3 regions of the Wujia sp. genome follow, and region 2 is predicted to be linked to each of the others. Evidence: predicted binding sites of a transcription regulator. Region 2 holds the regulator's gene; each other region holds the start of a gene.

Region 1 (4,257 bases), on a different contig from region 2:
TTGGTACATCACCGGAAGTCATCGATATGGCAGAGGATCGTGATCTCTTCCGCGCAATGATGGAGAAGCTGGATATTCCGATGCCGGAAGCCGGTATGGCAACGAATGTTGAGGAAGCACTGGCAGTTGCGGAGAAGATCGGTTATCCGGTTATGGTTCGTCCTTCTTATGTCCTTGGTGGACGTGGCATGGAGGTTGTCAGCGAGCCGGAATCTTTGAAGAAATATATGGCAGCTGCAGTCGGTGTGACACCGGACCGTCCAATCCTGATTGACCGTTTCCTGCGTCATGCAACCGAGTGTGAGGCAGATGCGATTGCAGATGGTAAGCATGCATTTGTACCGGCAGTTATGGAACATATCGAGCTTGCAGGTGTTCATTCCGGTGATTCGGCATGTATTCTTCCATCCAGAGGAATTCCGCAGAAGCTCGTGGAGACGATTAAGGATTACACAAGAAAGATCGCAGAGGAAATGGGTGTCTGCGGTTTGATGAATATGCAGTACGCAATCGAGAACGACAAGGTGTATGTACTCGAGGCGAATCCGCGTGCATCCCGTACCGTACCATTGGTATCCAAGGTATGTGGCGTATCTATGGTGAAGATTGCAACGCAGATTATGACAAGTGAGCTGACTGGCAAGCCATCTCCGCTTCCGCAGATGAAGGAAGTAAAGCCGAAATACTATGGCGTGAAGGAAGCCGTGTTCCCATTCAACATGTTCCAGGAGGTTGACCCGGTATTAGGACCTGAGATGCGTTCGACCGGCGAGGTACTTGGGCTTTCCACGAATGTCGGCGAGGCATTCTACAAGGCACAGGAAGCAACCCAGACAAGACTTCCGAAGGAAGGCACGGTGCTTTTCTCTGTCAGCCGCAAGGATAAGCCGGAAGTTGTAGATATCGCGAAGACATTTGAAAAATGCGGATTCCATATCGTGGCAACAGGTACTACTTATGAGCTTCTGATCGCAAATGGCATCAAGGCAGACCGTATCAACAAGATGCAGGAGGGCAGACCGAACATCGTGGATGCTGTGATGAACGGCAAGATCCAGCTCATCATCAACACACCGGCAACACAGGAAGAGAAGGTGTTTGATGACAGTTATGTCCGCAAGACCGCGATCCGTGCAAAGGTTCCATATATGACCACGATGGCAGCTGCACGTGCAACCGCAGAGGGTATCGAAGCAGTCTTGAAATATGGTGAGATCGGTGTTATGTCATTGCAGGAGATTCATAAGGCAATCCAATAATCGACAAAAAAATGCGGTAAAATTCAAATAAAAAATGTATACTTGTATACATGAAAAAAGGAGGGTGTAAATTTAGATTTACATCTTCCTTTTTTGATGCGTCTGTATTATAATAGCATTTGTTCACTAAATGTAGTGTACAAATCGAATTAAATACACTATATTTAGTACAATAAGAAAACATAATATACATTCTGGTTATATCCATAGTATTCACGTTATACATTGTAAATAATTTAGAAATTGCTGCGTATGGTAGGAAAAGATTATGTCTGAGAAACATCATTCGCATTGTTTGGATGCAATGGAGATAAATGATTTACAATGCATCGTGCGAGTACGGAGTATATTGTATAGAAACATAAAAGAGGGAGTTATTATGGATGCAGTACACACAAATGTAATTAAGAGAAATGGCGAGGAAGTAAATTTTGATCTGGACAAAATCGTCAATGCAATCAATGCTGCAAACAAAGAGGTAGACCGGTTGCATCAGTTGAACGATTATCAGGTGCAGGCAATCGCCGATAACATTGCAAAACAGATCGAGATCATGACACATGCGATTCACGTAGAAGATATTCAGGATATGGTGGAGACGGGAATTATGGAGATGCGTGGATACGAGGTTGCCCAGAAGTATGTGCGTTACCGGTATAAGCGGGAACTTGCCAGAAAATCAAATACGACCGATAACGGAATCCTGGCTCTGATTGATCATATGAATGAGGAAGTCAATCAGGAGAATTCAAATAAGAATCCGGTCATTAATTCAACCCAGCGTGATTATATGGCAGGCGAGGTCAGCAAAGATTTGACGAAGCGTATGTTGCTTCCGAAAGAAATTGTGGAAGCACATGAGCAGGGAATCATCCATTTTCATGATTCGGATTATTTCGCACAGCGGGAACATAACTGCGACCTCGTGAATCTGGAGGATATGCTGCAGAACGGAACCGTTATCAGCGAGACAATGATTGAGAAGCCGCATAGCTTCTTCACTGCATGTAATGTCACAACACAGATCGTGGCGCAGGTAGCAAGTAACCAGTATGGCGGACAGTCCTTTACACTTTCCCATATCGCACCGTTTGTTGATGTGAGCCGGAAGAAGATCCGCGAGCAGGTAATCGAGGAGCGGAAGATGTGTGGCGAAGCACTTGACGAGGAAGTAATCAGCAAGATTACAGAGAGCCGTCTGCGTGCGGAGGTAAAAAGCGGAATCCAGACAATCCAGTACCAGCTTATTACCCTTATGACCTGTAACGGGCAGGCGCCGTTCGTTACAATGTTCATGTATCTTGATGAAGTCCCGGAAGGGCAGACGCGGGATGATCTTGCAATGATCATCGAGGAAGTGCTGCAGCAAAGAATCCAGGGTGTCAAGAACGAGAAGGGCATTTGGATTACACCTGCATTTCCGAAGCTTATTTATGTGCTTGACAAAGATAATATCACCGAGGATTCCAAGTATTGGTATCTGACCGAACTTGCTGCGAAATGCACCGCAAAGCGTATGGTGCCGGATTATATTTCTGCAAAGGTGATGCGCGAACTGAAGAATGGCGATGTCTATCCATGCATGGGCTGCCGGTCATTCCCGACATCCGAGGACAGCCAGCGGAATCCGGATGGTACAAGAAAATATTACGGACGATTCAATCAGGGTGTTGTCACGATTAACTTGGTTGATGTTGCTTGTTCCGCAGAGGGACACATGGATCGGTTCTGGGAGATTCTCGAATCCCGTCTGGAACTGTGTCACCGGGCACTTCGATGCAGACATGAGCGTCTGCTCGGAACGGTATCCGATGTGGCACCAATCCTGTGGCAACATGGTGCACTTGCGCGACTCAAGAAGGGTGAGACCATCGATAAATTACTGTTCAATGGATATTCAACAATCTCACTTGGCTATGCAGGACTTTGCGAGATGTGCGTGCGTATGACAGGCAAGACACATACTTCCCTGGAAGGCAAGAAGCTTGCACTCGAAGTGATGCAGAAATTAAATGATAAGTGTAAAGAGTGGAAGGAAGCAGAGAACATCAGCTATTCCGTCTATGGTACGCCGATGGAATCTACAACTTACAAATTCGCCAAGTGCTTACAGAAGCGGTTTGGAATCATCAAGGGTGTTACTGATAAAAACTACATTACGAACAGCTACCATATCCATGTAACCGAACCGGTCAATGCATTCGACAAGCTGAAATTCGAATCCGAGTTCCAGAAGCTTTCCCCGGGTGGTGCGATCAGCTACGTGGAAGTACCGAACCTGCAGGATAATGTGGAGGCGGTTATCTCCGTGATGAAATTTATCTATGATAACATTTTGTATGCGGAGTTAAATACGAAGAGCGACTACTGCGAGATCTGCGGTTATGACGGCGAGATCAAGATTGTGACCGACGAGAACGGCAAGCTTATCTGGGAGTGCCCGAATTGTGGCAACCGTGACCAGAACAACCTGTTTGTTGCCCGAAGAACCTGCGGCTACATCGGAACACAGTTCTGGAATCAGGGACGGACGCAGGAGATCAAAGACCGCGTACTTCACCTGTAAAAGAATATGAATAAACAAAGGCAGGCGCAGACGATTTCTTATGTTCCTGCCTTGCTTTTTGCAAAATAGCTCTTGCCTAAGCATCGCCAAGGTGCTAGTATGTATGAGTAATTGTCGAATAACAAAACACATAAATAGGTAATTGTGAATTGTTCGATGTGTATAACATATATTTCGTTTTGTTTCATGAAGATATACGATATGTTTGAAGCTTAGAAGTTCTTGATGTTCTGTAAATAGTAGTAGCCATGTTTGAACACGATGTTCAAACAAGCCGCCGCTGAGACATGGACGTCGAATCGGCGGCGGTGGCGTATAAAATTAAAATGTAAATCAGAACATTTAGAACTACTTAGCTTCAATACATTGTATATAGAATGAAATAAAATGAAATATATGTTGAACACAGTGGATGTTTGACAATTACCTAGA
Region 2 (4,257 bases):
GCAGTCATTGGGATTGTCGGAATTTTAGCCGGAATCCTCTTAGGTGTAGCGAGCGAGAAGTTTAAAGTAAAAGTAGACGAGAAGGAAATCAAAGTACGTGAGGCATTGCCGGGCAACAACTGTGGAGGCTGTGGATATCCGGGTTGTGATGGTCTTGCGGCAGCAATCGCAAAGGGCGAAGCAAAGCCGGATGCCTGTCCGGTCGGTGGTGAAGCCGTAGCAAAGAAGATTGTAGAGATTGTCGGTGGGGAGATCGACAGTGTCAGACATGTGGCACATGTGAAATGTGCCGGAACCTGTGAGAAGGCAAAGGACGCTTACGACTATGTAGGCCCTGAGGATTGTCAGATTGCAGCAAATGCACCGGGTGGCGGACCAAAGGGCTGTAGCTTCGGTTGCCTCGGTTATGGTTCGTGTAAGCGTGCCTGCCAGTTTGATGCAATTTCCATCGTAGATGGTGTGGCAGTCGTAGACAAGGACAAATGTAAGTCGTGCGGACAGTGTGTACTTGCCTGTCCGAGACATATCATTGAGATGGTACCGGAAGATGCAGGTGCCATTGTCGAGTGTAACTCGAAGGAATTCGGCAAAGATGTAAAGGCAGTCTGCAGCGCAGGCTGTATCGGCTGTGGTCTGTGCCAGAGAAACTGTCCACAGGGAGCAATTACCGTGAAAGATCACCTCGCAGTTGTCGACTACGAGAAATGTACCGGCTGTGGCACATGCAAGGAAAAATGTCCAGTAAAGATTATACGATAGAACATATGGTATTAAAATATTAAAGCGATAGAGTGTATCAAGTTGTACATAATTACAATTCTAACACAGACCGTTGAAGCACGCTGGTACTTAATGAATGGCAAACTTGTTTGCCGTGAATTTAGTACCATTGCGTGATGAACCGAGCGGGAGCGCGTCTGTGTGGAATTCGTAATTATGTACAACTTGTATACCACAGCGTGAATACAATGGGAGAGAATATGGAAAGAGATTACGTTATTATCACAGATTCATCGAATGACCTGCCTGTCGGTTATGCCGAGGAACAGGGCGTTGTGATCATCCCGATCAGCTTTGAGATCGGAGATGAGGTATTCGATGGAAGAGAAAAGACGCTGACAAATAAAGAATTCTATGATCGCATGCGTGCGGGAGAGGGAACAAAGACGGCAGCTCCCAACATCAACGATATCGAAGAGGAGTTTGAAAAGGCCTTAGCTGCAGGAAAAGACGTATTATTCACCTGTCTTTCATCCGGCATCAGCAGTACAATCAATAATGCATTTATATGCAGGGAAGAGATGCAGGAGAAATATCCGGATGCGGATATCTGTGTATTTGATTCAATCTGTGCCTGCGGTGGACATGGTATGCTGATCTATCATGCGATCGAGAACAAGAAGAAGGGCATGTCAGCAAAGGAGAATATGCAGGCACTGGAAGCATTAAAACATCACATTGTTCATAAGTTTACTGTGGATGATCTGACTTATCTGCAGCGAGGAGGACGTATCTCTAAGACGGCTGCGATGATCGGAGGTATGATTCAGTTAAAACCGGTATTGCATGTGGATATAGAGGGCAGGCTTGCTGCAGAAAGCAAGGTACGTGGACGTAAGAAAGCATTAAACCAGCTTGTGTCTGAGATGGAAAACTGTGTGGGAAGTTATGCAGATAAACAGGATATGGTATTGATCTGCCATGCAGATTGCCTGGAAGATGCAGAATATGTTCAGGCGAAGGTAGAGGAAAAATTTCATCCGGACAAGATTATAATCAGTGAGGTTGGACCAATTATTGGGGCTCATGTAGGCCCCGGAACAATGACATTGTTCTTTTTGGGTGACAAGCGGTAATCCGGTGCATATACTAACTATAAAAAGCGAAGGTATTCGATGCGCTTTTTAGAATTAAAAGAAAAAGAAGTTATAAACTGCAAGGATTGCAGACGGCTCGGCTATGTTGCCGACGTTGAGTTTGATTGTGAGACAGGGAAGATACTTGCAATCATCGTACCGGGACCGGGCAAATTATTTTCGTGCTTTGGTTCGGGAACAGAATATTACATCCGGTATTGTAACATTGTGCGTATCGGACCGGACATCGTCCTGGTTGATATCGATGCCTGCGATATACGGAAAATTCAGGGAGGAAAGGAATAAACATATGAAGTGCCCATTTTGCGGAGATGATAATACGCGTGTGATTGACTCAAGACCAGCAGATGACAATGAGGCAATCCGTAGAAGAAGACAGTGTGATGAGTGTGGAAAACGTTTTACCACGTATGAGAAGGTGGAGACGATACCTTTGATTGTCATCAAGCGTGACAAGAATCGTGAGACATATGACCGTTCCAAGATTGAGTCCGGTGTTGTACGTTCCTGTCATAAACGTCCGGTATCCGTAGATCAGATCGAAGCATGCGTCGACGAAATCGAGAACAAGATTTTCAATCTCGGCGTGCGGGAGATCGAGAGTGAGAAGATCGGTGAGATTGTGATGGATCAGATTCGAGATCTGGATCAGGTTGCGTATGTGCGTTTTGCATCCGTTTACCGTCAGTTCAAGGATGCTGATACCTTTATGAGTGAGCTGAAGAAGCTTCTGGACACAAAGTAAGGGAAACGGAAAGGCATGCTATGGACTATATCAAACTGATCGAGGGTGCAGAGGGCGAGATTGTTGAGAAGAAATCCCGTTTTATAGCCCAGGTTGCCCCAGTTGAGACAGAAGAAGAGGCGTATGCTTTTATCGAGAAGATCAAGAAGAAGCATTACGATGCAAGGCATAACTGTTTTGCATTTTCTGTGGGCGCAGAAATGCCGTTGCTTCGTTTTTCGGATGATGGAGAACCGCAGGGAACCGCAGGAAAGCCGATGCTGGAGCTGATTCAGAATTCCGGAATCCATGATATCTGTGTGGTAGTGACACGGTATTTCGGAGGTACATTACTTGGTACGGGCGGACTTGTCCGTGCATACACGCAGGCAACGAAGGAAGCCTTGGAAGCGTGCACGACGAAGTTAATGCAGCAATTACTTCCGGTTTTCATCCGGACGAATTACACGGATATGGGAAAAATACAATATATCCTGAATACGAGACAGGTTGCGATTATCAACACGGAATTTGCAGAGGATGTGGTTTTTACGGTACATATTCCGGTCGGTGATGCAAAAGCAATCTTAAAAGAGATAACCGATGCTACGAATGCAAGAGTGCAGATTGAAGAACAGGACGAGATCTTTGGATGATCCCGTCCTGTTCTTCGTTTGTATCATATTAAATTTATGTTTCAACTATCTGAAAATACGATATCATAGAATATAATTCACGAAGAAATACGCGATGGCAATTAGTAAAAACACCGGAATCCATCTGGCGAGTGCCCGGCTTTTTCTGATGAACACCGAAAGCACAAGCGATAGAAGACAGGCGAGCAGGCTGACAAGTGTTACCTGCAATAGCGTTGCAGTTCCATAGGTAATTATGTTGCACAGCATGCCGATTCCGTAGATTGGAAGGATACCAGCCAGAAGCCCTGCGCATAAAATACTATATCTGCGTCTGCCGGAAAGTGCAATGTAGATGCCACGCTCCTGATCCTGTAAGAACAGCATCAGACTGAATAATGAGGCAAACAGGATGAGCAGACAGGTACATTCGAAGATTGGAAGCTGGATACGGTAGGTATTTTCCTTATAATCATAAGCACCATCTGTGACGGACGACATACGGAAGATCGTATCGCTGTCCATGTATGTCTGCATACGGCTTTTTAAATCTTCGGATAACGCTGCATCGTCAATCGTGTCAACTAAGATCTGTGGGGAAGCAACCTTGAAGATATAATGGAAGAATGTCTCGCTGATGGCAGAGGAAAGTGTGCTTGCGCTTGTCTCGTACAAGGAAATCTTCGGTTCTCCGGAACCATCAATATAGCCGGAGAAAAATCCGTCTGGCAGGACGAAGCCGCATTCCGCATCGCCCGCCTGGACATCCTGGATCACTTCGTTGGACGTGTCAACATAATAAAACTGATAGAGCGAAGCGCTGGCATTTAATTCGTTTTTGAAATGCGTTGTATATGCACTGGTATCCTCCAGATATACGGCAACACGGATCTCTGTGGACCGGCTCTTCGCCGGAAGCAATGCGTAGATTCCGGTTAAAATGAGCAGGACGCCCAGCATGCACCAGTATAATTTTCGGTGTAAAATTCGTTTCCATGCGACAATCAGTCGATTCATAACA
Region 3 (4,257 bases), on a different contig from region 2:
AAACCCCTGTTTCGGTACGAGACGATAGCACAACCGTCCTTCTTCATGCAGCTCATCAATGTCAAACTGCTTGACAACAAACGGTGGAATTTTAAACTCTGATTTCCGCTTGCCAAGTTCCACCTGCCGCTTTAAATCCTCTGCGCGCATCCTATGAAATTTTGAAGATATCGCTTTTCCCATAATACTTACATTTTACCAAACTTATCTTATATGGGCAAGTTGTTTTCCTTCTCATTTTCTCCATGCGGAAGATGGGGTGAGGCGGAAGCATTTACCTCTGTCCGATGCGGAAGATGGGGTGAGGTGGAAACAGAAAAAGGTCCAGTGGACCTTTTTCCCACCGAACCGACCGACGAGCCATTTATGGCGAGGAGACCTTGAACCCATGGGTTCAAGGTCTTTTCCGCATCAAAAAAGGGATAGGCAATTGCCTATCCCTTTTGATGCGGAAGATGGGACTTGAACCCACACGGTATTGCTACCACAGGCACCTGAAGCCTGCGCGTCTGCCAATTCCGCCACTTCCGCGTACTGCGTTTCGTATCATATCATTTCTTTTCACAAATGTCAACAGAAATTTTAATAATTTCGAAACGCTTTTTCATTTTAAATTATTCTGCATCTGTAGAAGACGCATTACTGTCTGTAGCAGCCGGTGTCTCCACTGTTGCATCTGTGGCAGTTGCCTCTACACCCTTACCGTTCTCTAACAGGTAATCAACGACCTTCTGTGCCAGTGCATAATAGACAAGATCTTCTGAACTGTAATTTTCCTCCAGTGTAGATGAATCATAACCATAATAATCCATCACTGTCTTCTTGTAATCATCGACTTCTTCCTTTGTCACAGTAATTCCGGCATCCTTCGCCACCGCACAAACGGCAATCTTCTCTTTCATGTAATCCTCTGCCAGTCCCTGTACATACTCGCGGAAATCATCCTCACTCCGGAAACCATATCTGGCAGTTACATAATCACCAAGAGAATATCCATACTGGGATGCAGCTTTCTCCTGCTGCGCGATGCTCTGATCGATCAGATCCTGCATTTCCTTCTGTGGGTACTCATTGTAAGTCGTCTTCTCTACAAGCACCTGCATAACAGCACTCTCATTTGCACTCTTATCAGACTTTTCATACTGTTCCACCAGATCTTTTCTTACAGAATCCTCATATTCAAGAACTGTTGTTGCATCTGTATAAGAAGCAACAAATGCATCATTATACTCTGGAAGCTGTGTATCTGTCATATAATTGATTGTAACCTTAAAATCTGCTTCCTTACCGTTCAGATTTTCCTTCCCATAATTTTCCGGAAAAGTTGCTTTGATATTAAACGTCTCGCCAACCTTGTGTCCCATGATACCATCCTCAAAGCCCGGAATCATGCTTCCGCTGCCAAGTGTCAGATCGTAACCGGCACCGTTCGAATTGCCACCATCGAATTCCACGCCATCAATACTTCCAACAAAATCAATGTTTACATTATCGCCCTCTTTGACTGTTCCTTCTTTGACCTGTGTCTTAGTCGCATACTGCTGTAAAAGAGAATCAATCTTTGTCTTTACATCTGCATCTGTCACAGTTGATTTTGTCTCCTCATATTCCAGTCCCTTATACTCCGGCAGGTCACAATACGCTGCATATTTGTCAATCATGCTCTCCTGGTCAACGCCATCAACCTTCTTTCCACATCCGGTCAGCATTGTCATACCAAGTGCAAGGCTCAGTACATACCCAAGTGTTCTAAACTGCTTCTTCATAATACATATCCCTTCTAAACCTAAATATAGGATTCAAAAACTTAAATCCCTAGCATTTATACCATATTTTAAGGAAAATGAAAAGGTTATTTTGATATTTCACAAAGAAATCACAGGGCGCATACTATTTTTCTATCCCGTATAAGGCACAAAAATGGCTTGAATACGCGGTTTTCCGGCATTTTAGGTGTCCAAAAAATCGCAACATCTAGTTTTTGTGTAATTTTTCGATACTATATTTAGTGTTTTTATGTTTACAAAGCACAAGAGGGATGGTATAATGTGAAACCGTATTCACGTTTTTATTTGGATACCAAAGAAATATACTGAACAGATAGTTTTAGGAGAGGGTTTATGAAAGTTATCAAACGAGATGGTCATACAGTGACCTATGACCGAAGCAAGATCATCACTGCCATCAAAAAGGCAAATGCTGAGGTTGAACCATGCGAAAAAGTAACAGATGAAAAAATTGAGGAGATTGTCGAAAGTATCGAGAGTAAGAACCGCCCACGTATGCTCGTAGAAGATATCCAGGATATTATCGAGCAGAAATTGATGGCAGACGGCAAGTTTGTTCTTGCAAAAACTTACATTATTTACCGTTATTCCCGTGAGCTTGTCCGTAAAGCTAATACAACTGATGATTCCATTTTAAGTCTGATCAAGAACCGTAACAAGGATGTTATGGAAGAAAATTCCAACAAGAATGCAACGGTTGCTTCTACCCAGCGTGATCTGATTGCGGGTGAAGTATCCAAGGATCTGACACGTCGTGTTCTGCTGCCGGAGAAGATTTCCAAGGCGCACGATGAAGGCGTTCTGCACTTCCATGATGCAGACTACTTCTTACAGCCGATCTTTAACTGCTGTCTGATTAATATCGGAGATATGCTCGATAACGGAACCGTGATGAACGGCAAGCTGATTGAAAGCCCAAAGAGCTTTCAGGTAGCCTGTACCGTTATGACGCAGATCATCTCGTCTGTTGCCAGCAGCCAGTATGGCGGTCAGTCCGTAGATATCCGTCATCTTGGCAAATATCTGCGCAAGAGCTACAACAAATATAAAAACAAATTAGTGGAAGAATTTGGAGATAAGATTGACGACACGATCTTAGAGCAGATGGCTCAGGACCGTTTACAGGACGAGCTTCGTTCCGGTGTTCAGACAATCCAATATCAGATCAATACCCTGATGACCACGAACGGACAGTCTCCATTCGTGACATTATTCCTGAATCTTGATCCAAATGACGAATATATCGAGGAAAACGCGACTATCATCGAAGAAATCCTCCGGCAGCGACTCGAAGGTATCAAGAACGAAAAGGGTGTGTATGTAACGCCTGCATTTCCGAAACTTATTTATGTCTTAGATGAGCACAACTGCTTAAAGGGTGGCAAATACGATTATATTACAAAATTAGCCGTCAAATGTTCTGCAAAGCGTCTCTATCCGGATTATATCTCTGCGAAGAAGATGCGTGAGAACTACGAAGGCAATGTCTTCTCCTGCATGGGATGCCGTTCTTTCCTCTCTCCTTGGAAGGACGAGAATGGAAATTACAAATGGGAAGGTCGTTTCAACCAGGGTGTTGTATCTCTGAATCTCCCACAGATCGGTATTCTGGCAAAGGGCAACGAAGAGAAGTTCTGGAGCATGCTGGATGAACGTCTGGATCTCTGCTATGAAGCATTGATGTGCAGACACCATGCTCTGCTCGGTGTGACATCCGATGTCAGCCCGGTACACTGGCAGTACGGTGCGATTGCACGTCTTAAAAAGGGAGAGAAGATTGATCCATTATTGAAGGATGGCTACTCTACGATTTCCCTCGGCTATATCGGTTTGTATGAGGTAACAAAGCTTATGACCGGAAAGAGTCATACGGAACCGGGCGGTGAGGAATTCGCACTCCGCGTCATGAACCGTCTTCGCAAGGCATGCGATACCTGGAAAGAAGAAACCGGTCTTGGCTTCGGTCTGTACGGCACACCTGCAGAAAGCCTCTGCTATCGTTTTGCAAGGATTGACCAGGAGCGTTTCGGAACAATCGAAGACGTCACAGATAAAGGTTATTATACAAACTCTTATCATGTAGATGTCCGGGAAAAGATTGATGCTTTCAGCAAGTTCCGCTTCGAGAGCCAGTTCCAGACAATCTCCTCCGGTGGTGCAATCTCTTATGTAGAGATTCCAAACATGCGTCACAATTTAGAAGCACTTGAAGAAATCGTCCGCTTTATTTACGACAACATCCAGTACGCAGAATTCAACACCAAATCTGATTACTGTCATGTCTGCGATTATGATGGCGAGATCATGATCAACGATGACAACGAATGGGAATGTCCACAGTGCGGTAACAAGGATCATTCAAAAATGAATGTCACACGTCGTACCTGTGGTTATCTCGGTGAAAACTTCTGGAACGTCGGCAAGACAAAAGAAATCAAAGCACGTGTATTACATCTGTAAATCGAGGTTG

Evidence for each region. Region 2 encodes NrdR, which represses ribonucleotide reductase genes. Its sites were predicted from a motif close to CACAANATNTTGTG; they were not measured.
Region 1: nrdD (anaerobic ribonucleoside-triphosphate reductase) is a predicted target of NrdR. The motif match lies at 1,384-1,397, and genes of this name have one in related genera.
Region 3: nrdD (anaerobic ribonucleoside-triphosphate reductase) is a predicted target of NrdR. The motif match lies at 1,998-2,011, and genes of this name have one in related genera.

What each region holds. Positions count from the first base shown of each region.
Region 1 is NZ_DBMFCD010000004.1:65,361-69,617, reverse strand. It holds gene carB (carbamoyl-phosphate synthase large subunit) at 1-1,259, shown strand, start outside; gene nrdD (anaerobic ribonucleoside-triphosphate reductase) at 1,639-3,825, shown strand.
Region 2 is NZ_DBMFCD010000007.1:22,187-26,443, forward strand. It holds gene ACZQK9_RS07925 (RnfABCDGE type electron transport complex subunit B) at 1-759, shown strand, start outside; gene ACZQK9_RS07930 (DegV family protein) at 981-1,856, shown strand; gene ACZQK9_RS07935 (YlmC/YmxH family sporulation protein) at 1,896-2,162, shown strand; gene nrdR (transcriptional regulator NrdR) at 2,167-2,622, shown strand; gene ACZQK9_RS07945 (YigZ family protein) at 2,643-3,257, shown strand; gene ACZQK9_RS07950 (ABC transporter permease) at 3,321-4,253, opposite strand.
Region 3 is NZ_DBMFCD010000003.1:26,047-30,303, forward strand. It holds gene ACZQK9_RS04190 (alpha/beta hydrolase fold domain-containing protein) at 1-183, opposite strand, end outside; tRNA gene ACZQK9_RS04195 (tRNA-Leu) at 448-531, opposite strand; gene tig (trigger factor) at 615-1,766, opposite strand; gene nrdD (anaerobic ribonucleoside-triphosphate reductase) at 2,121-4,247, shown strand.